Regions from separate parts of the Kitasatospora sp. NPDC127111 genome, predicted to be linked through region 2. Evidence: riboswitches for the same ligand, from Rfam matches in the RefSeq annotation. Region 2 holds a riboswitch; the other holds the start of a gene.
What was found. A riboswitch is a leader RNA that binds a small molecule or an ion and turns the genes downstream of it on or off. The one in region 2 is predicted to bind glycine.

Region 1: it holds a riboswitch for glycine, as region 2 does, so the genes downstream of both, gcvT (glycine cleavage system aminomethyltransferase GcvT) here and gcvP (aminomethyl-transferring glycine dehydrogenase) in region 2, are expected to answer to the same signal.

The regions. Positions count from the first base shown of each region.
Region 1 covers NZ_JBHXTG010000005.1:127,246-138,599, forward strand. The annotation lists gene ACFVHB_RS05460 (ATP-binding protein) at 1-272, shown strand, start outside; gene ACFVHB_RS05465 (antibiotic biosynthesis monooxygenase) at 689-1,096, opposite strand; gene ACFVHB_RS05470 (MerR family transcriptional regulator) at 1,184-1,801, shown strand; gene ACFVHB_RS05475 (L-serine ammonia-lyase) at 1,895-3,262, opposite strand; gene glyA (serine hydroxymethyltransferase) at 3,417-4,685, opposite strand; gene gcvH (glycine cleavage system protein GcvH) at 4,784-5,164, opposite strand; gene gcvT (glycine cleavage system aminomethyltransferase GcvT) at 5,242-6,363, opposite strand; glycine riboswitch at 6,596-6,701, opposite strand; gene ACFVHB_RS05495 (enhanced serine sensitivity protein SseB) at 6,860-7,660, shown strand; gene ACFVHB_RS05500 (enhanced serine sensitivity protein SseB C-terminal domain-containing protein) at 7,827-8,765, shown strand; gene ACFVHB_RS05505 (ABC transporter permease) at 9,277-10,266, shown strand; gene ACFVHB_RS05510 (ABC transporter substrate-binding protein) at 10,322-11,354, shown strand, end outside.
Region 2 covers NZ_JBHXTG010000025.1:75,442-86,795, reverse strand. The annotation lists gene ACFVHB_RS17755 (vancomycin high temperature exclusion protein) at 1-307, shown strand, start outside; gene ACFVHB_RS17750 (DNA polymerase IV) at 371-1,825, shown strand; gene ACFVHB_RS17745 (MFS transporter) at 1,969-3,465, opposite strand; gene ACFVHB_RS17740 (PRC and DUF2382 domain-containing protein) at 3,653-4,852, opposite strand; glycine riboswitch at 5,076-5,179, shown strand; gene gcvP (aminomethyl-transferring glycine dehydrogenase) at 5,418-8,318, shown strand; gene ACFVHB_RS17730 (DUF5999 family protein) at 8,427-8,618, opposite strand; gene ACFVHB_RS17725 (hypothetical protein) at 9,007-9,579, opposite strand; gene ACFVHB_RS17720 (glutamate--cysteine ligase) at 9,947-11,354, shown strand, end outside.

The sequences.
Region 1 (11,354 bases), on a different contig from region 2:
TCACCGCCGAGCTGGTCGCCAACGCCGTGCGGCACGCGGCCGGGCGGACCATCGGCCTCCAGGTGTCGCGCAAGCCCGGCTGGCTGCGGGTCGAGGTGCGGGACTCCTCGCGGGCGCTGCCCTGTCTGATCCTGGCCGACCCGCTGCCGCCCACCGAGCGCGGGCGCGGCCTGAAGATCGTCGACGACCTCGCCGACCGCTGGGGCGCGGACCTGCTGCCGCGCGGCAAGGGCGTGTGGTTCGAACTGAAGATCCGCGAGCGGCAGCACTGAGCCGGGCCTGATCGCCGGTCCCGGGCCGGGTCCGAGCCGGATCCGAGCCGGTCCTGATCGTCGGGCCCTCCCTCCGGCCCGGAAAACACGCGGGGCCCCCGAGTGTGCCGTGGTCCGGCAGCTGGGGGCCCCTGCAAGTCATCGCGCCGGCCAAGGGGGTGCGTGCCGAGCGATGGGCGACGGCCGTGCCAGGTCGGGCCAGCCGTAGTCCGCGCGCCCGCGGCGGAGTCGTTCCCGCCCGCCGTTGGGCTGCCTCGACTATCGCACGAATCTCAGCATGTGGGCAAACCGGGAATCTTTGATTACAAGGTTTGTCACCTGCTTCACCTTTGGAATTTGCATAGGTTAACGCCCGGACCTGAGATTATTCATGATCGATGCAAAGCCGCCGAGCTCGCCCGTCCCACTTTCCCGGGTCAGGCCGCCGCTTCGCGGCCGCGCTGCTCGGCGAGGCGTTCGTGGGCGTCGGGCCAGGCGATGGGGAGCCGCTCGACCGGGGTGTCCCAGAAGGTGAAGGTGGCGTCCTTCATGGTGGAGCGCAGGCCGGTCATCGCCGAGCGGTGGGGCTCGCTGCCGGCGAAGGCGTTGAGGGCGTCGCGGCTCTCCCAGGCGGAGAGGGTGTAGAACGTCCGCTTCAGGGGCTGGGCGACCAGGGAGGCGCCGAGGGCGCCGGGGGCCGTGCGCAGTTGGCGCCAGACCGCGAGCGACTTCAGGAAGAAGCGCGGGACGTCGCGGAGCGAGCGGACCTCGAAGCGGGAGGCCATGACGACGGCGCCGGTGCCGGGGGTGGCCGGGTTCGGGGTGATCCAGGGGAGCGTGGGCATGGCTGATGCGCGCCTTCCTTGTTGGGTAGTGGCACTATCTATGTTAGACAGTGGCGGTATCCAATGGCTAGAGGGAGGCAGGGTGCCGTGCGCATCTCCGAGTTGAGCCGCCGCAGCGAGGTCCCGATCGCGACGATCAAGTACTACCTGCGGGAGGGGCTGCTGCCGCCGGGCCGCTCCGTCACCGCGACCCAGGCCGAGTACGACGAGACCCATCTGCGCCGGCTCCGGCTGGTCCGGGCGCTGATCGGGGTCCGGGGGCTCAGCGTGAGCGAGACCAAGGCGGTGCTGGGGGCGGTCGCGGCGCACCGGGCCGAGCGGCACCAGGTGCTCGGCCTGGTCATGGGGGCGCGGCCGGTCGACGAGGCCGCGGAGCCGGCCCCCGGGCCCGGCGCGGCCGAGGTGGACGCGCTGATCGCGGAGCTGGGCTGGGAGGTGTCCGAGCACGCCCCGGCCCGCGGGGTGCTGGGGGAGACCCTGGAGAGCCTGCGCTCGCTCGGCGAGCCGGTCGACCGGGAGTCCCTGCTCCGGTACGCCGAACTGGCCGGGCGCATCGCCGAGGTCGACCTCGACCGGATCGCCGGCACCGTGGACCCGCTCGAACAGGCCGAGCGCGCCCTCGTCCTGACCGTGATGATGGAGCCGGTCCTGCTGTCGCTGCGCAGGCTGGCCCAGGAGAACGAGTCGGCGAAGCGGAACGCCTGAGCGCACGGGAGCGCCCGGGTCCCGGGAACGCGTGAGCCCCCGGACGCCGCCGGCAGGGCGGTCGTCCGGGGGCTCACGCGGCGGTGGAGCCGGTCAGCACTCGATGACGTTGACGGCGAGGCCGCCGCGCGAGGTCTCCTTGTACTTGATCTTCATGTCCGCGCCGGTCTCCTTCATGGTCTTGATCGCCTTGTCGAGGGAGACGTGGTGCCGGCCGTCGCCGCGCAGGGCCATCCGGGCGGCGGTGACGGCCTTCACGGACGCCATGCCGTTGCGCTCGATGCAGGGGATCTGGACCAGGCCGCCGACCGGGTCGCAGGTGAGGCCGAGGTTGTGCTCGATGCCGATCTCGGCCGCGTTCTCGACCTGCTCGGGGGTGCCGCCGAGCACCTCGGCCAGGCCGCCGGCCGCCATCGAGCAGGCCGAGCCGACCTCGCCCTGGCAGCCGACCTCGGCGCCGGAGATGGAGGCGTTCTCCTTGAACAGCATGCCGATCGCGCCGGCCGCGAGCAGGAAGCGGACGATGCCGTCCTCGTCGGCGCCGGGGATGAAGTTCAGGTAGTAGTGCAGGACGGCCGGGATGATGCCGGCCGCGCCGTTGGTGGGGGCGGTGACGACGCGGCGGCCGGAGGCGTTCTCCTCGTTGACGGCCATCGCGTAGAGGGTGACCCACTCCATCGCGTTGGCCGGGCCGATGCCCTCGGCGCGCAGGGCGCGGGCGGCCGCGGCGGCCCGGCGGCGGACCTTGAGGCCGCCGGGGAGGATGCCCTCGCGGGACATGCCGGCCCGGACGCACTCCTGCATGACCCGCCATATCTCCAGCAGGCCGGCCCGGATCTCCTCCTCGGTGCGCCAGGCCTTCTCGTTCTCCAGCATCAGGCCGGAGATGGACAGGCCGGTCTCGCGGGTGAGCCGGAGCAGCTCCTCGCCGGTGCGGAACGGGTACTTCAGCACGGTGTCGTCGGGCTTGACCCGGTCGGCGCCGATCGCGTCCTCGTCCACCACGAAACCGCCGCCGACCGAGTAGTAGGTCTTCTCCAGCAGCGGCGAGCCGTCGGCGGCGAAGGCCCAGAGGGTCATGCCGTTGGCGTGGTAGGGCAGCGAGCGGCGCCGGTGCAGGACCAGCTGGGTGTCGGGGTCGAAGTCGATGGCGTGCACGCCGAGCAGGTTGATCCGCTTCTCGGCGGTGATCCGCTCGACGTCCAGGTCGGCCCGGTCGACGTCGACGGTGCGCGGGGAGTTGTTCTCCAGGCCGAGCAGGACGGCCTTCGGGGTGCCGTGGCCGTGGCCGGTGGCGCCCAGCGAGCCGTACAGCTCGGCGCGCACGCTCGCCACGTCGGTCAGCAGGCCCTCGGACTTCAGGCGGCGGGCGAACATCCGGGCGGCGCGCATCGGGCCGACGGTGTGGGAGCTCGACGGGCCGATGCCGATGGAGAAGAGGTCGAAGACGCTGATGGCCACGGAGGACGTCCTTGTCTGGTCTCGTGGAGGGCTGCTGGTGGGACAGCAGGGGCGGTACACGGAACGGGGCACCGCGCGCACTTTCCAGTGTGCGCGGTGCCCCGGAAACAGCAGGTGGCCGACCGGCGTGAGGCCGGTCACCCAGGCCGAACGATCAGAGGTTCGGGTACAGCGGGTACTTCTCGGCCAGGGCGGTGACCCGGGCCTTCAGCGCGGTGGCGGTCGTCTCGTCGAAGGCCGGCTTCAGGGCCTCGGCGATGATGTCGGCGACCTCGCGGAAGTCCTCGGCCTGGAAGCCGCGGGTGGCCAGGGCCGGGGTGCCGATCCGCAGGCCGGAGGTGACCATCGGCGGGCGCGGGTCGTTCGGGATGGCGTTGCGGTTGACCGTGATGCCGACCTCGTGCAGGCGGTCCTCGGCCTGCTGGCCGTCCAGCTGGCTGTTGCGCAGGTCGACCAGGACCAGGTGGACGTCGGTGCCGCCGGACAGCACGGAGGCACCGGCCTCGGCCACGTCGGCCTGGAGCAGGCGCTCGGCGAGGATCCGGGCGCCGTCGAGGGTGCGCTGCTGGCGCTCCTTGAACTCCTCCGAGGCGGCGACCTTGAAGGCGACCGCCTTGCCGGCGATCACGTGCTCCAGCGGACCGCCCTGCTGGCCCGGGAAGACCGCGGAGTTGATCTTCTTGGCCCACTCGGCCTTGGAGAGGATGACGCCGCCGCGCGGGCCGCCCAGGGTCTTGTGGGTGGTGGTGGTGACCACGTCCGCGAACGGCACCGGGTTCGGGTGCAGGCCCGCGGCGACCAGACCGGCGAAGTGCGCCATGTCGACCATCAGCAGGGCACCGACCTCGTCGGCGATCCGGCGGAACTCGGCGAAGTCCAGCTGGCGCGGGTAGGCGGACCAACCGGCGATGATCAGCTTCGGCTGGTGCTCCTTGGCGAGGCGCTCGACCTCGGCCATGTCGACCTGGCCGGTCTTCTCGTCCACGTGGTACGCGGCCACGTTGTAGAGCTTGCCGGAGAAGTTGATCTTCATGCCGTGGGTCAGGTGACCGCCGTGGGCCAGGCTCAGGCCCAGGATGGTGTCGCCCGGCTGGATCAGCGCGAACATCGCGGCGGCGTTGGCCTGCGCGCCGGAGTGCGGCTGGACGTTGGCGTGCTCGGCGCCGAACAGGGCCTTGATCCGGTCGATCGCGATCTGCTCGACGACGTCGACGTGCTCGCAGCCGCCGTAGTAGCGGCGGCCGGGGTAGCCCTCGGCGTACTTGTTGGTCAGCACCGAACCCTGGGCCTCCATGACCGCCACCGGGGCGAAGTTCTCGGAGGCGATCATTTCCAGGGTGGTCTGCTGGCGGTGCAGCTCGGCGTCGACCGCGGCGGCGATCTCCGGGTCGAGAGCGTGCAGGGACTGGTTGAGAACCGTCATGGTGTGGTCTTCCCGGGAGGAGGGAGTGCGGGGGCGGCCGGCGGCAGTCGGCCCGGCGCCGGGGCGGCCGCCGCGCTGCGGCCGCCCCGACGGGTGGCTCAGGCCGACGGGTTGGTGAGCGCGTCGTACTCGGCGGCGCTCAGCAGCTCGTCGGTCGACTCGACGCGCACCTTGAACAGCCAGCCGGCCTCGAACGGGTCGCTGTTGACCAGGCTGTTGTCGTCCGCGACGGCCTCGTTGACCTCGACGACCTCACCGGTGACCGGCGAGTACAGGTCGCTGACCGACTTGGTCGACTCGAGCTCGCCACAGGTCTCACCCGCGGTCACGGTGTCGCCGACCTCGGGCAGCTGCACGTAGACGATGTCACCGAGGGCGTCGGCGGCGTGCTTGGTGATGCCGACCGTGGAGACACCGTCCTCGGCGGCGGTCAGCCACTCGTGCTCCTTGGTGTACTGCAGGTGCGTGGGGTTGCTCATGGCGTCATTCTCCAGGATGGGAAGCGGGTACGACGAAGCGCCCCGGGAGCCGGGTGTGCCTCGGAAGGGGGAAGGGGTCAGCGGGCGCGCTTGTAGAACGGCAGCGCCACGACCTGGACCGGCTCGTGCTTGCCGCGGACGTCCACGGCGACGGTGGTGCCGGGGGCGGCGTGCGCCGCGTCCACGTACGCGATGGCGATCGGCTTGCCGAGGGTGGGGGAGGGGGCGCCCGAGGTGATCCGGCCGATCGGCTCGCCGTCCGCGGAGACCACGGAGTACTCGGCGCGCGGCACGCGCTTGCCCTCGGAGACCAGGCCGACCAGCACCCGCGGCGGGTTGGCCTCGGCCTCGGCGGCGGCCTTCTCCAGCGCCTTGCGGCCGATGAACTTGCCCTCGTTGGTGGTCTTGTCGAAGCGGACCACCCGGCCGAGGCCGGCGTCGAACGGGGTCAGCTCGGTGGAGAGCTCGTGGCCGTACAGCGGCATGCCGGCCTCCAGGCGCAGCGTGTCGCGGCAGGACAGCCCGCAGGGGACGAGGCCGCGCTCGGCGCCGGCCTCGGTCAGCGCCCGCCAGATGTGCTCGGCGTCGCCCGGGTTGCAGAAGATCTCGAAGCCGTCCTCGCCGGTGTAACCGGTGCGGGCGAGCAGCACGTCGCGGCCGGCCACCTGGGCGGGGAGGATCGCGTAGTACTTGAGGCCGGGCAGGTCGGCCTCGGTGGTGTCGGCCAGGATGCCGGTGGACTCCGGGCCCTGGACGGCGATCAGCGCGTAGGTGTCGCGGTCGTCGGTGACGACGGCGTCGAAGCCCTTGGCGCGGGCGATCAGCTCGTCCAGCACCAGCTGGGCGTTGGAGGCGTTGGCGACGACCAGGAAGGCGTCCTCGCGCAGGCGGTAGACGATCAGGTCGTCCAGGATGCCGCCGTCCTCGGCGCAGATCATGGTGTAGCGGGCGCGCAGCACGCCCAGCGCGGAGACGAAGCCGACCAGCGCGTGGTCCAGCATCTCGCCGGCCTGCGGGCCGGTGACGGTGATCTCGCCCATGTGGGAGAGGTCGAAGAGGCCGGCCTTGGTGCGGACGGCGAGGTGCTCCTCGCGCTCGCTGCCGTAACGCAGCGGCATGTCCCAGCCGGCGAAGTCGGTCATGGTCGCGCCGAGGGCGCGGTGGAGCGCGTCGAGCGCGGTGAGGCGGAGGGACGACATGGCCTGGAACTCCTCGGTCTGGGCACTCAGGGGTGCGCACGCCGGACCGGTCCCGCTCGGGGAGGGACCTGACCTGCGCGCGGGCATGCGGCGGCTGGGTCTCCCCATCTGTCGTCGTACCTGAGAGCTTCACCGTCGCGGGCCCGCAGCTCCTTACAGCTAACAGGACAGCATGGCGGCTTGCACCGTGGGTGGGCGCGCGACAGGGCCGTGCGCCGCTTTCCAGATGTGCCTAACCCGTGCGGTAGGGGGGCCTGAGAGATTCCGGGGAGGACTTGCTCCTTCGGCGCCGGCCGTACCGCCTGGGGCGGCACTCCGGACTCTCCCGCGCGGGTTCGAGCGGCCGATATGGAGTTGGGGGGCGTCCCGGCGGGAACGCACGGAAGCACGCGGGACGCGCACATCATGGCACGTCCGGCGCCCGCGCGGGAGAGGGGCCCCGGGCGGCCCGCTAGGCTGCACGCGTCGACGAGCCAGTGAGGCGGTACCAGGACAGATGGGGATCCCGGAGCAGCAGCGGGGGTGGGGCGGCCCGGAGGCGGCGCCGCCGGGCGGTGGATGGCCTGCCAACGAGCTGGAGCAGGTGCTCACCGCCGCGCTCGGCGACCCGGGCGCCACCCCCCGGGTGTTCGAGGTGCTGGCCCGCAGCCAGGTGTGGATCCCGCTGCCGGCCGGGGCCGACCCGCAGGGGCAGTCGCTGGACCTGCCGACCATCGAGCTGGCCGGCGAGCCGTACGTGCCGGTCTTCTCCTCGCAGGAGGTCTTCCTGCAGCAGGCGCCGGGGATGGCCTTCGCGATCGCGCCGGTCTGGGAGTTCGCCCGCGGACTGCCGCTGGGCGTGGGCATCGCGGTGAACCCGGAGGCGCCGGTGGGCATCCCGGTGCCGCCGCAGGGCGTGGCCGAGCTGCGGCGCGGGCCGCGCGGGGACCGCTGGGACGCCGCCGAGGACCCGGCCGCGCCGACCGGCGGCCGGGTGGCGCTGCGCGAGCCGGTGCCGGGCGAGGACCCGGAGGCCTTCCTGGCCGCCTGCCGGGCCGAGCTGTCGGCGCTGCCCGGGGTGCTGACCGCCCGGCGGGCGCTGGCCAGCGTCGAGGGCGAGCCGACCGTGATGTTCGTCGGGGTCCAGCTGGACCAGCTCTCCCCGGCCGACCCGGCCGCCGTGAACGAGGCGCTGGGCCGCGCGCTGGGAACCGCGCCGCTGCCGGGCGGCGTCCACCTCGTGCTGCTCGACCTCGCGGACGACCCCGTGGTCGAGTGGTTGCTCAACCGGGTCCAGCCGTTCTACACACGGATGTGAGCCCGCCCCCTCCCCGCCCGTCGTCGGGCGGCCCGCCAACGGGTGGGAGGGGCTCAAGGCAGGCACGTCGGCGTGGCGGTGGTCGGTGGCGCCCCATAGGGTGCGTGCAGACACCCTTCGGGCCGGCGGCGGGTGAGGGAAAGAAGAGGCGCAGCGAGGTGGGCGCATGAGTGCGGGAGCGGTAGGCGGCGGTGCACCGGGGCCCTGGGGCCAGGCACCCGCCGGGCGCCCCGGCGCGGATCCGAGAGCGCTGGAGCACGCCCTGCGCGAGGTCGCGCCGGAGCGCTGGGAGGCGTACGAGAAGCTGCTGCACGCCCTCGCCGAGGGCCAGGTCTGGATGCTGCTCTGGCACGGCACTCCGGGCAGCCCGGACGCCCAGTACGGGAACATGGAGATCAGCGGCCACGGTTACGCGCCGGCGGTCACCTCGCCCGAGCAGCTCGCGGCCTCCGGCTGGGCGCGGGCGCACGAGGTGATCTCGGGGCGCGAGATCGCCGCCTCGCTGTACCGGACCCGCTGGGGCCTCTGGCTGAACCCGCACGCGCCCGGCGGCGGGGTCGGCGTGCCCTGGGCCGACCTGCGGCGGATCGCGGCCGGTCTGGACCGGCTGCCGGCCGGGCCGCTGAAGCTGAGCGAACCGCAGGTGCCCGCGCAGCAGTTCTTCGCGCTGCTGGAGCGGCAGGCGGTCGAGGTGCGCGCGGTCAAGGCGCTGCGCCGGGCCTGGGTGCAGCCCTCCGTGGGCGAACCGTACCTGGCCATCGGTCTTGAGCTGTACGAGAGTTCACCACCCGCGGTGGAGGCCGTCCGGGCGCTGATGCAGCGCGCGATCGCGGTCGCGCCGGAGGGGCTGGCCGTCTCCACGGTGGCGATGGGGGACGAGTACGACCCGGTGGCGCTGTGGATGCGGGCCAACGCGCGGCCGTTCTACGACCGCGAGGCGGCCGGCCACGGCCGTCCGCAGACCGGGCCGTACCCGCCGGTGCCCCCGCCGCCGTACGCCTCGCAGGCGGGCCCGGGGTACGGCTACGGCACCCAGGCGCCCGCCCCGGGCTGGCAGGGGCACCAGCCGCCGCAGCAGCCGTGGCCCGGTTACCCGGGTCGCTGATCCGCCGCCCCGCCGCCGGGGTACGAACCGGGCATCACGCCCGAAACCGTTCCGCAGGACCGGTCTGACGCCACGTCAGGCCGGTCCTGCGGCGTTTCCGGCCGTTTCCGCGGGGAAGTCCCGTTTCGACTCTTGACATGGATGTAACAGCCGTGTGAAGCGCGCTATGCGGAAGCTCGGGAAGCGTATGCGTGCAGATCACAGTTGGGCATCTGTCGGTTGTCAGGGCTGGCGCAAGCCAGTTCGCATGGCAGAGAGTTCTGCAACAACGCACCGCGCGTGGTTGGCGCCTCACAAAGGCGAACGCGCAGGCGGACCGCTAGATCCACGCGATGCCCATCCCGCGTGGCGGCAGTACCCGAGCACGCAGTACCGCACGTCGTACCGCTGTTGAAACACCGTCCTGTACCTCCGCACGTCCGCACCTCCGCACGTCCGCATTAGCCGTACCGCCGATCCGGCGACCGGCACCCGTGGGCCGGCCACCGTCGGCGAGGGGACCGAACTGACCATGACCGCACCCGTCAAGACCGCCGGGAACGAACCGGAGGCAGCCGCCGCCGCGAGCCCGGCCAAGAAGATCGAGGGCCGCTCGCTCGGCCAGATCGCCTGGACCCGCTTCAAGCGGGACAAGGCCGCCGTCGCCGGCGGCATCGTGGTGATCCTGCTGATCCTGCTCGCCGTGCTGGCCAAGCCGATCGAGTCGGTCTTCGGCCTGGATCCCGACGCACTCAACCAGGACCTGCTGGACGCCAACCTCGGCGGCCTGCCGTTCGGGGACTGGGGCGGCATGAGCGCGGACCACCCGCTCGGCGTCGACCCGCAGTACGGCCGTGACCTGCTCTCCCGGGTCATCGAGGGCTCCTGGGTCTCGCTGCTCGTCGCCTTCGGGGCGACCCTGCTCTCCAACACCATCGGCACCGTGCTCGGCGTGATGGCCGGCTACTACGGCGGCTGGGTGGACGCGGTGATCAGCCGGGTGATGGACGTCTTCCTCGCCTTCCCGCTGCTGCTCTTCGCCATCGCGATCTCCGCCTCGCTCCAGGGCGGCGCCTTCGGCCTGCACGGCCTCCCGCTGCACATCATGGTGCTGATCTTCGTGATCGGCTTCTTCAACTGGCCCTACATGGGCCGGATCGTGCGCGGCCAGACCCTCTCGCTGCGCGAGCGCGAGTTCGTCTACGCCGCCCGCAGCCTGGGCGCCCGCGGCCCGTTCATCCTGTTCAAGGAGCTGCTGCCCAACCTGGTCGGTCCGATCCTGGTCTACTCGACCCTGCTGATCCCGACCAACATCCTCTTCGAGGCCGGCCTCAGCTTCCTCGGAGTCGGCATCCAGGCCCCGCAGGCCTCCTGGGGCGGGATGCTCAACGAGGCGATCAACTACTACCAGGTCGACCCCCAGTACATGGTGGTCCCCGGTCTGGCGATCTTCCTCACCGTGCTCGCCTTCAACCTGCTCGGCGACGGGCTGCGTGACGCCCTCGATCCCAAGAGCAACTGACGTTCCGTCAGTACCCTTCGATCCGCCATCACTTCCTCAAGGGGTTGATCCCACCATGCGTAGGTCCCGTACCGTCGCGCTGACCGCCGCGGCCGCCGCCGCGGTCCTGGTCATCACCGGCTGTTCGTCCGGCTCCTCCAAGAGCGGGGACAGCAACTCGTCCTCGGCCGCCGGCGCCGGCGCCGACGCGGCCACCAAGGGGGTCGTGAACGCCTCGGACAAGAAGGGCGGGACGGTCACCTACGAGATGAAGGGCACCCCGGACTCCCTGGACCCGGGCAACACGTACTACGCCTACATCTACAACTTCTCCCGCCTGTACGGGCGTCCGCTGACCACCTTCGCGCCGGGCCCCGGCGAGGAGGGCAACAAGCTCGTCCCGGACCTCGCCGAGTCGATGGGCCAGCCCAGCGCCGACGGCCTGAGCTGGACGTACAAGCTGCGCGCGGGCCTCAAGTACGAGGACGGCACGCCGATCACCGCCAAGGACGTCAAGTACGCGGTGGAGCGCTCCAACTGGGCGCCGGACGTGTTCGCCAACGGCCCGACGTACTTCCACGACCTGCTGGTCGACAACCCGACCCCCTACGAGGGCCCCTACAAGGACCCGTCGGGCGACCTCAAGTCGATCGAGACCCCGGACGACCTGACCATCGTCTTCCACCTGAAGCACGCCTTCGCGGACTTCGACTACCTGGTCTCCGCCCCGCAGACCGTCCCGGTCCCGAAGGACAAGGACAAGGGCGCCGACTACGTCAAGCACCCGCTCGCCTCGGGCTCGTACAAGTTCGAGTCCTACGAGGACGGCAAGCAGCTCACGCTGGTGCCGAACACCAACTGGGACGCGAAGACCGACCCGATCCGCAAGCAGCTCGCGGACAAGATCCTGCTCAAGATGAACATCGAGCAGTCCACCATCGACAAGGACCTGCTGGCCGGCAACGCCCAGGTGGACCTCGTCGGCGGCGGCGTCGACCCGCAGACCCAGGCGCAGATCCTCAAGGACCAGAAGCTCAAGGCGAAGACGGACAACGCCTACGGCGGCCGCCTGGTCTACATGGCGATCGACAGCCACGTCGCGCCGTTCG
Region 2 (11,354 bases):
CGACACCTGGGACTCCTGCACCCGGGCGCACCGGGTCTTCGGGGTGGACCGGGCGGTGCTGGTGAGCCAGGACTTCCACGTCCGGCGGGCGCTGGCGCTGTGCGAGGCGGCGGGGATCGACGCGTACGCGGTGGGGGTGCCGGAGTGGCACGACGCCACCTGGCTGTACGGGGGGCTGCGGGAGATCCCGGGGGCGGGCAAGGCGGCGCTGAACGCCTGGCTGCGGCCGGACCCGCTGTTCCTGGGCCCGAAGGAGGAGGGAATCCCCCGGGCGCTGGCGGACGCCGCCGGGGCGCAGCGGCGCTGATCCCGGGCGGGGCCGACGGCCGGGTTCGGACCGGCTGTCGGACCCGTGCGGCATGATCGGCGGGTGCGGTCACTGCCGAGCATCATCCACCTCGACATGGACGCCTTCTTCGCGGCGGTGGAGCAGGCGGCCAAGCCGAGCCTGCGCGGGAAGCCGGTGATCGTCGGAGGGCTGGGCGGGCGCGGGGTGGTCTCCACGGCCTCGTACGAGGCCCGGAGGTTCGGCGTGCACTCGGCGATGCCGATGGCGCAGGCGCGCCGGCTGTGCCCGAACGCGGCGTTCCTCGCCGGGCGCTTCGAGGCCTACCGGCAGGTGAGCGAACTGGTGATGGGCCTGCTGCGGGAGCTGTCGCCGCTGGTGCAGCCGCTCAGCCTGGACGAGGCCTTCGTCGACCTGGAGGCCGGTCCGTACGGCCCGGCGCTGGCGGCGGTGGACCACGGGACGGGGGAGCGGCTGGTGCTGGCCCTGGCGGAGGACCTCCGGGCCGACATCCAGCGGCGTACCGGGCTGACCGCCTCGGTGGGGGCGGCCGGGTCCAAGCTGATGGCGAAGATCGCCTCCGAGCAGGCGAAGCCGGACGGGCTGGTGCTGATCGAGCCGGGCCAGGAGCGGGCGGTCCTCGGGCCGATGCCGGTGCGCGCGCTGCCCGGCATCGGGCCGGCCACCGAGCAGGTCCTGCGCCGGGCCGGGTTGGCCACGGTGGCCGACCTCGCCGAGGCGGGGGAGGCGGAGCTGGTGCAGCTGCTCGGGAGGGCGCACGGCAGCGGCGTGTACGCGATGTCCATAGGCCTGGACGACCGGCCGGTGGTGGCCGATCAGGACGCCAAGTCGGTGTCGGTGGAGGACACCTTCGAGGTGGACCTCGCCGACCGGGACCGGGTGCTGCGCGAGGTGGAGGTGCTGGCCGCGCGGTGCGTGCGGCGGCTGCGAGCGGCGGGCCGGTCGGGGCGGACGGTCGTGTTGAAGGTCCGGCGGTTCGACTTCTCCACGCTGACGCGTTCGGAGACGCTGCGCGGGCCGACGGACGACGAGACGGTGATCACCGAGACGGCCCGTCGGCTGGCCTCGCAGGTGGACATCACCGGCGGGGTGCGGCTGCTCGGTGTCGGGGTGTCGCAGCTGGCCGACTACACCCAGGAGGACCTGTTCGCGCAGGCGGTCCGGGAGGAGGCCGGCGAGCCGGAGGCGACCGCGGGCGAGGAGGAGGGGCAGGCCGAGCCGGCCGGGCCGGCGGTGCGGCACTGGATGCCGGGGCAGGACGTGCGGCACGCGGAGTTCGGGCCGGGGTGGGTGCAGGGCAGCGGCGTGGGGCGGGTGACGGTGCGGTTCGAGACGCCGTGGAGCGGGCCGGGCCGGGTGCGGACCTTCGCGGTGGACGATCCGGCGCTGGAGCCCGCGCGTCCGTTGCCGCTGCGCGGCGGCGACGGCTTCGAGGGCGGCGAGGGCGTCGAGGGCGGCGCGGGCGAGGAGCCCGGGGACGCCGGAGCCGGTGGGGGCGGTGCGGCGGCCGGGGGCTGAACGCACGGAGCGGCCCCACCCGGCAGGGGGGCCGGGTGGGGCCGCGTGGTGTGCCGGCCTCGGACCGGTCGCGATGCCCTCGTCGACCGTTCGGGGACCGGGCCCCCGCGCCCTGTCCCTGGGCGCGGGGGGTGGACGCCTCGTCAGGCGTCGGTCTTGGCCAGCCGGGGGCTGGAGTCCACGTCCGCCACCTCGTTGCCGGCGGCCACGGTGGTGGTCGGCTTGATGGTGCGGATCAGGAAGGGGACGGCGCCGGCGATCACGCAGACCGCGGCGGCGGTCCAGAACGCGTGCTGGTAGGCGTCCAGGGTGGGCAGCACCAGCGGGATCTTCGGCGGCAGCTTCATGGTGTCGCCGGTCAGGATCGCGGCCATCACGGCGGTGCCGATGGCGCCGCCGACGGTGCGCAGCACGGCGTTCATGCCGTTGGCGATGCCGCTCTGCTCGACCGGGACGGCGCCGTTGATGTAGGCGGGCATCGCGGAGAAGGCGAGGCCGATGCCCAGACCGAAGATCGCCGAGGCGGTGTAGATGTCGCCCTCGTGGCTGTGGCGCACGGCCAGGTAGGCCATGGCGACGGCGCCGAGCACGCCACCGAGGACCAGCGGCAGACGCGGGCCGCGGCGGGCGATCAGCAGTGCGCCCAGCGGGGCGGCGACCATCGAGCCGATGGCGGAGGGCAGCAGCATGACGCCGGCGTGCAGCACGGTGGCGGTGAAGCCGTAGTGCGCGAACTTCTCCGGGGTCTGGGCGAAGTTGCTGATCACCATGAACGAGCCGTACATGCCGAAGCCGATCAGCAGGCCGGCCAGGTTGGTGAAGGCGACGGCCGGGCGGGACATCATCTTCATGTCCACCAGCGGGTGCTTCACCTTGACCTCGATGATGCCCCAGACGAGGGCGACCACGGCCGCGACGGCGAACAGGCCGAGGGTCTTGGTGGAGGTCCAGCCCCAGTTGTTGCCCTGGCTGACCGCGACCAGCAGGGCGGAGAGCCAGCCGGCCAGGGTGAGCGCGCCGAGCGGGTCGGCGCCGCCGTCCTTGTCGGTGACCGGGTCGGTGGGCACCCGCAGGGCGACCAGGGCGACCGCGATCAGGCCGAAGACCAGGCCCATCCAGAAGATCGACTTGTAGCTCCAGTGCTCCAGCAGCAGGCCGGTGGCGACCAGGCCGAGACCGCTGCCGACGCCCATCGAGGCGCTGATGGCGGCGACGCCGCCGGTGACCTTCTGCTTCGGCAGCTCGTCGCGGACGATGCTGATCGCCAGCGGGAGCACGCCACCGCCGGCGCCCTGGAGGACGCGGGCGACGACCAGCCAGGTGAAGGAGTGGGTGCTGACCGCGAGCGCGGAGCCCGCCACCAGGCCGGTCAGCGAGATCAGCAGCATCGGCTTGCGGCCGCGCAGGTCGCCGAAGCGGCCCAGCAGGGGGGTCAGCACGGCGGCGGACAGCAGGTTGGCCGTCATCAGCCACGTGATGCTGGAGCCGGAGACGCTGAGCTCCTTGGCCAGCGAGGGCAGGATCGGGACGACCGCGGTCTGCACCACGCTGAACGACAGCATCGCCAGGATGAGGGCCGGCAGGACCCGGGCGCTGCTCTGCTTCTCGGCCGCGGTGGTGGGCTGTGGTGCCTCACTCACGGTTGCTTCCTCCCGTACATAGTGAATGAACTGAAGTAACCATGCAGGGAGATACTTCATTGTGTCAAATATCGATCGGTGAAGCTTTGGCAAAGTCGAAGCAGTTGCGCCGGGAGGCAGCGCGCAGGGGCCCCGGACCTGCTGGTCCGGGGTCCCTGGGTGCGTCGGGCCTGGGGAACGGCCCGGATCAGCCGAGCGGCCGGAGCGAGGGCCCGCGATGCGGCTCGTCCGCGCCCGCCCGGGCGGAGGACCGCTCCTCCTCCTGGGCCTGGGCGGCGTCGGTGTGGTCGTGCACCTCGACGTGCTCGCGGCGCAGGTCGTCCCGGACCACCTCCTCGGCGGTGTACCGCTCGACCACCAGGCGCACCCGCTCGATCGGGGCCAGGTACTTGCGGACCACCGGGCGCTCCTCGCGCAGGGTGACCTCCTCCATGGCCTCCTCGATCTCCTGATCGGTGATCGACGACCGCTCCGCCTCGCCGACCGGCATCCGCTCCACCCGGACCCGTTCGCGGACCACCGGGACCCGGCGCTCCACCGGCTCGGTGGTCACGTACTTGCGCAGCTTCGCGGTGCCCAGGACGTGCCACTCGGTGGTGATGTCCAGGCGCTCCTCGCGGCAGGTGATCTCCACCGGCCCGCTGGGCGCGGACTCGGCCGGGCCGGTGGTGCCCGGGGCGGAGGTCGTCGGCGCCGGGGCCGTGCCGTGCAGGGTGGTGCCGTTCGCGGGGGTGGGGGACGGGGCCGGCGCCGCGGGGGCGGCCGGCGCTGGGGTGGTGAGGGTGCGCACGTTGGCCTCCGTGGCGGGGTCGGACGGCTTGCCGGAATCGGCCGCCGGGCTGGTGGTGTGGTGGGCCGGGGCCGCGGTGTCCGCCGGGTGGAAGGCGAGCGGCTTGGCGGTGGACGCGGCGGCCGGGGGGTTCGCGGGCTTCGCCGCCGTGCCCGCTGCCGCCGCCGCGGTGCCGGCGGCGGCCGTGCCCGCCGCTGCGGCCGGGGCCGCGGGCGGGACGGAGCCGAAGTCGAGGTCGGCGGGCTGCGAGCCGGAGCCGTCGCCCGCCGAGGGGCGCCCGTCGGGCGAGGTCTCCAGCCCGTAGTAGCGGTACAGCTGGAGCTCCTGGGCGGGCGACAGGTGCTGGCCCACACCGAAGTCCGGTGACTCCTTCACCAGCGACTTGTCGTACGGCACCCGCAGCTCGTCGCCGGAGAACTCGCTCGTGGTCAGGGGGACGAAGGCGTCCCGGCCGAAGATGCCGGTCCGGACGGCGGCCCATTCGGGCTGGCCGGTGGCGTCGTCCAGGTACACCTCGTCGACCGTGCCGATCTTGTCTCCGTTGCGGTCGACCGCCTTGTGGCCGATGAGGTCCCGGGGGTCGATATCGGTCTGCACTCTTTCCTCCAGTGCGCTGCGCCTGCGGAACTCCCGCAGGCCGGCGGCCGGCCCGCCCGTCCCATCCGCCACTTCACACCAAAAGCCATGAACCGGACGTCCGCGACCGGGGCAGGGCCGGACGGGCCCGGTGCTGCGCCGTACGGGTCACCCGCGAGCTCCCGGAGTGACCGGGCGCACCCGTGATCGGAGGGCGTCCCGCTGGTACCCTGGGCGCGACCGCCGAGCCCGCTCGGGAGAGTCCCCGACAGCGGAAAGAGCTGGTCGGGGCGCCGAAGGAGCAACTCCTCCCCGGAATCTCTCAGGCATCCGTACCGTGTGGGATAGGTCACTCTGGAAAGCAGGGCAGGACCCCCGGCGAGGGAGCCGGTGGCCACCACCCTCACCGACGGTGCAAGCCGGCGGGGCGCCCACGGCGCACCGCGCGGGCGAAGCTCTCAGGTCCCGATGACAGAGGGGGAGGCCTGTCGGGTTCGCCCGCCCAGGCCGCTCCGCTGTTGTCCGCAGCGGCAAGCCGCCCGGCGTGCGTACCCCCGCCGGTCCGTGACCAGGAGGCCTCGACCACATGAACGCCCAGCCGAACGCGGGACGCCCCACCGGCGCCTCGACCCTCACCGATCTTGAGCTGGCCAGCCCCTTCGAGAACCGCCACATCGGCCCCGACGCCGCCGCGCAGGAGAAGATGCTGGCGCAGGTCGGCTACGGCTCGCTGGACGAGCTCGCCGCCACCGCCGTCCCCGAGGCGATCCGCTCCATCACCGGCCTCGACCTGCCGGGCGGCCGCAGCGAGGCCCAGGTCCTCGCCGAGCTGCGCGAGCTGGCCGGCCGCAACCGGGTGCTCCAGCCGATGATCGGCCTGGGCTACTACGGCACCTTCACCCCGCCGGTGATCCTGCGCAACGTCCTGGAGAACCCGGCCTGGTACACCGCGTACACGCCGTACCAGCCGGAGATCTCGCAGGGCCGCCTGGAGGCGCTGCTCAACTTCCAGACCCTCGTCTCCGACCTGACCGGCCTGCCGACCTCCGGCTCCTCGCTGCTCGACGAGGGCACCGCGGCCGCCGAGGCGATGGCCCTGGCCCGCCGCGTCACCAAGGTCAAGGGCGGCGTCTTCCTGGTCGACGCCGAGACCCTGCCGCAGACCATCGCGGTGATCAACACCCGCGCGGTGCCGACCGGCGTCGAGGTCGTCGTCGCCGACCTCTCCGAGGGCATCCCGGCCGAGATCGCCGAGCGCGGCGTCTTCGGCGTGCTGCTGCAGTACCCGGGCGCCACCGGTGTGGTCCGCGACCTCACCGCCGTCATCGAGCAGGCCCACGGCCTCGGCGCGATCGTCGCCGTCGCCGCCGACCTGCTGGCGCTCACCCTGCTGAAGTCCCCGGGCTCGCTCGGCGCCGACATCGCCTGCGGCACCTCGCAGCGCTTCGGCGTGCCGATGGGCTTCGGCGGCCCGCACGCCGGCTACCTCTCGGTGCGCGCCGAGTACGCCCGCTCGCTGCCCGGCCGCCTGGTCGGCGTCTCGGTCGACGCCGACGGCAACCGCGCCTACCGCCTGGCGCTGCAGACCCGCGAGCAGCACATCCGCCGCGAGAAGGCCACCAGCAACATCTGCACCGCCCAGGTCCTGCTGGCCGTGATGGCCTCGATGTACGCCGTCTACCACGGCCCGGACGGCCTGGCCGACATCGCCCGCCGCACCCACCGCTACGCCGCCGCCCTCGCCGAGGGCCTGCGGGCCGGCGGCGTGGAGCTGCTGCACGGCGAGTTCTTCGACACCGTCACCGCCGTCGTCCCGGGCCGCGCCGCCGCGATCGCCGAGGCCGCCCGCGAGCACGGCATCAACGTGTACCAGGACGGCGAGGACCGGATCTCGGTCTCCACCGACGAGACCACCACCCGCGAGCACCTGGCCGGCGTCTGGGCCGCGTTCGGCGTCGAGGGCGTGGAGGTCGCCGAGAGCGCCGACGCGCTGCCGGCCGCGCTGCTGCGCGAGGACGAGTACCTGACCCACCCGGTCTTCCACAGCCACCGCTCCGAGACCGCCATGCTGCGCTACCTGCGCCGCCTGTCGGACCGCGACTACGCGCTGGACCGCGGCATGATCCCGCTGGGCTCCTGCACCATGAAGCTCAACGCGACCACCGAGATGGAGCCGGTGACCTGGCCGGAGTTCGGCCAGCTGCACCCGTTCGCGCCGATCGACCAGGCGCAGGGCTTCCTCACCCTGATCCGCCAGCTGGAGCGGCAGCTGGTCGAGGTGACCGGCTACGACGCCGTCTCGATCCAGCCGAACGCGGGCTCCCAGGGCGAGCTGGCCGGCCTGCTGGCCGTCCGCGCCTACCACCACGCCAACGGCGACACCCAGCGCGACGTCTGCCTGATCCCGTCCTCCGCGCACGGCACCAACGCGGCCTCCGCCGTGATGGCCGGCATGCGCGTGGTCGTGGTGAAGACCCTGGTCGACGGCGACGTCGACGTCGAGGACCTCAAGGCCAAGATCGAGCAGCACCGCGACAGCCTGTCCGTGCTGATGGTCACCTACCCGTCCACCCACGGCGTGTACGAGACCGAGATCACCCAGATCTGCGCGATGGTGCACGAGGCCGGCGGCCAGGTGTACGTCGACGGCGCCAACCTGAACGCCCTGGTCGGCCTCGCCAAGCCGGGCAAGTTCGGCGCGGACGTCTCGCACCTGAACCTGCACAAGACCTTCTGCATCCCGCACGGCGGCGGCGGCCCGGGCGTCGGCCCGGTCGCGGTGCGCGCGCACCTCGCGCCGTACCTGCCGAACCACCCGCTGCAGGAGGAGGCCGGCCCGGCCACCGGCGTCGGCCCGATCTCGGCCGCGCCGTGGGGCTCGGCCGCCATCCTGCCGATCTCCTGGGCGTACGTCCGGCTGATGGGCGGCGAGGGCCTCAAGCGCGCCACCCAGGTCGCGGTGCTGAACGCGAACTACATCGCCAAGCGCCTGGCCCCGCACTACCCGGTGCTCTACACCGGCCCCGGCGGCCTGGTCGCGCACGAGTGCATCATCGACCTGCGCCCGCTCACCAAGGAGACCGGCGTGACGGTGGACGACATCGCCAAGCGCCTGATCGACTACGGGTTCCACGCGCCGACGATGTCGTTCCCGGTGGCCGGCACGCTGATGATCGAGCCGACCGAGTCCGAGGACCTGCACGAGATCGACCGGTTCTGCGACGCGATGATCGAGATCCGCGCCGAGATCGAGAAGGTCGGCTCGGGCGAGTGGGCCGCCGAGGACAACCCGCTGCGCAACGCCCCGCACACCGCCGCCACGCTGGCCGGCGACTGGGCGCACGGCTACTCGCGGCAGGAGGCGGTCTTCCCGGCGGGCGTGAACCCGGCGGACAAGTACTGGCCGCCGGTCAGCCGGATCGACGGCGCCTACGGCGACCGCAACCTGGTCTGCTCCTGCCCGCCGCTGGACGAGTACGGCGTCTGACGGACCCGGTCCGGTTCAGGACGGCACGAGGCAGGGCCCCGGTGGACTTCCGCCGGGGCCCTGCCCGTTCCGCGCGTGTGTCCGGCGGCCGCCTCCGCCCGCGGTGGATCAGGCCGCTTGGGCGACGGGGCGGCGCGGGGCGATCACCCGGCCGTCGGGCAGCAGTTCGCCGGTGTCCTCGAACAGCAGGACGCCGTTGCAGAGCAGGCTCCAGCCCTGCTCCGGGTGACAGGCCACCGGTACGGCGGCCTCGCGGTCCTCGGACTCGGCCGACGGACACTCAGGACGGTGCTGGCACATACGCGTACCCTCGCTTCGCTCTGCGATCCTCCCCGTGGTGCGGCGCCGTTCGGATGGCCGTCGGGAGCCGCCGCGGTAGTCGGATCCTGTCCGGCGCCGGGCCAGGTGTAGACCGGCGCTCAAGTGGGTAGGACAGGTGGTCCTTCCACGCTGGTTCCCAGTGTCGGCGTCCGGGGACGCTCGCGCAGCAATTTCGTGACATGCGCCACAACTCGTGGGCTGAGATCACCCGTTCAGGTGGCAACGGCCGGAAAAGGCGCCCGGACGGGCCATCCGGCGGATGGCCCGTTACGGCCATGCGCGATGGCCCGTCCGGGGGAGGCGGGCGGAACGGAGCTGGGATCTGGGGTCCGGGTGGGGGGCTCGGACGGGAGGCTCGGACGGGGGCTCAGGGCGAGCCGAGCAGCAGCGGCCTGCCCAGCGGCGCGCGGGCCAGTACCGGGAGCAGGTCGGCGGCCGGGTAGGCGCGGTGCGCGGTGACCCCGAGCGGGGCCGGCGCCAGCGGGATCAGCAGGTCCGCGGCCGGACCGGCGTCCGGGGCGTGCAGCCACAGCGCCGTGGCGTACTGGCCCGGGAAGGTCAGCAGCCGCGGCAGCTGGCGCGCGCGGGAGGTCTGGGCGAGCTGCCAGGCCTGGCGCAGCGCCCGGACGGTGGAGTCCAGGTACGGCCCGGCGGTGAAGTGGGAGAAGGTGTGGCCCTCGACGCCCTGCACCACCTCGGCCGCGGCGGCCACCTCGGCGCCGTCCTTGATCAGGAAGCGCCAGCCCGTCCGCCGGGCGGCGGCGAGCTCGGGGCGCGGCCCGTCCAGGACGTGGACGGCGAGCGGGTGCGCGGGGAGCAGCGGTCCGGCCGGATGACGCAGCGCTGCGGCAGCGGGCTGGCGCAGTGCGTCCTCCGAGTCGAGCGCGGCGAGGACGGCGCGCAGGGCGCTGGGTGGGGGCTGGGGGGTCTGCAGAGTCATGGCGGGGTCGCCTCTCCGTGCGAGATCGGCGTGCGAGTGCGGCATACCGGCATGGCGCGGTGTGTCGTCGGTGACGGGACCTGGCCGTGTCCGGTTGTGCGTGATCGCGGTGCGGGTACGGCCGCTGTCGTCGACGAGGGCTTCGGAGCGGCAGCGGGCCGGCCTGGGCGCAGTGCGAATTCTATCGAACAGGTGCGCAGGGTGACCTGTTTATCACAGGCGGTGGCGCCGAGCAAGTCGACGGATGTGCTGAAAGGCCATCAGTTTCCTTGCATTGCAAGCCGTTCGAAGCAATCGGGTATCGATCTTCGGGGTGGGCATGATGCTTGCACGGTCGCTCGGCCGGGCGGCTCAGGAGGAGGGGACCATGGGCGAGAAGGTCGTGGCGACGCGGGCGGACCTGTCGGACCGGCAGCTGTACCGCCGCAAGCTCCAGTCCTGTCTCGACGCGCTCGGACGGATGCTGCGCGAGGACCGGTTCGACCGCCCCCGGGCGGTGATGGGCCTGGAGATCGAGCTGAACCTCGCCGACGAGCAGGGCCTGCCGGTGATGCGCAACGCGCAGGTGCTCAGCTCGATCGGCTCCAGCGACTTCCAGACCGAGCTGGGCCAGTTCAACATCGAGGTCAACATCGCCCCGCACCGGCTCTGCGGCCACGTCTTCGAGGAGCTGCGCGAGGAGATCGACACCGGGCTGCGCTACGCCGACCGGAGGGCGGCCGAGGCGGGCGCGCGGATCGTCATGGTGGGCATCCTGCCGACCCTGGAGAACGACCACACCGGGCTGGACGCGATGTCCCACAACCAGCGGTACAGCCTGCTCAGCGACCAGATCCTGGCCGCCCGCGGCGAGGACATCACGCTGGACATCGAGGGCGTGGAGCACCTCCAGCTGGAGTCGATCACCATGGTGGCCGAGGCCGCCGCGACCTCGCTGCAGCTGCACCTGCAGGTCACCCCGGAGCGGTTCTCCTCGGTCTGGAACGCCGCCCAGGCGATCTGCGGCCCGCAGCTCGCGCTCGGCGCCAACTCGCCGTTCCTGTTCGGGCGGGAGCTGTGGCGGGAGACCAGGCCGGTGCTCTTCCAGCAGGCGTGTGACACCCGTTCGGCGGAGCTCAAGGCCCAGGGCGTGCGCCCGATCACCTGGTTCGGCGAACGCTGGGTCGACTCCGCGTACGACCTGTTCGAGGAGAACCTGCGGTACTTCCCGGCGCTGCTGCCGATCTGCGACGACGAGGACCCGGTCAAGGTGCTGGCCTCCGGCGGCGTGCCGCGGCTGGCCGAGATGCGGCTGCACAACGGCACCATCTACCGGTGGAACCGGCCGGTGTACGACGTCAGCGGCGGGGTGCCGCACCTGCGGGTGGAGAACCGGGCGCTGCCGGCCGGGCCGACGGTCGCCGACACGCTGGCGAACGCGGCGTTCTACTACGGCCTGGTGCGGGTGCTGGCGGAGCAGCCCAGGCCGATCTGGACCAGGCTGCCGTTCGAGCGCGCCGACGAGAACTTCCGGCAGGCCGCCCGGTACGGGGTCGACGCGGTCTTCCAGTGGCCGCGGCACGGCCGGGCCGGGCGCGGCGGCGGGCTCGCCACCGTCCCCGCCGTCGACCTGGTGCTGAACGAGCTGCTGCCGATGGCCCACCAGGGGTTGGACGAGTGGGGCGTGGAGCCCGCCGACCGGGACCGCTACCTCGGCATCATCGAGCAGCGCTGCCTGCGCCGGGTGAACGGCGCCTCCTGGCAGAGCGCGACCTTCCACCGGCTGCGCGAGCAGT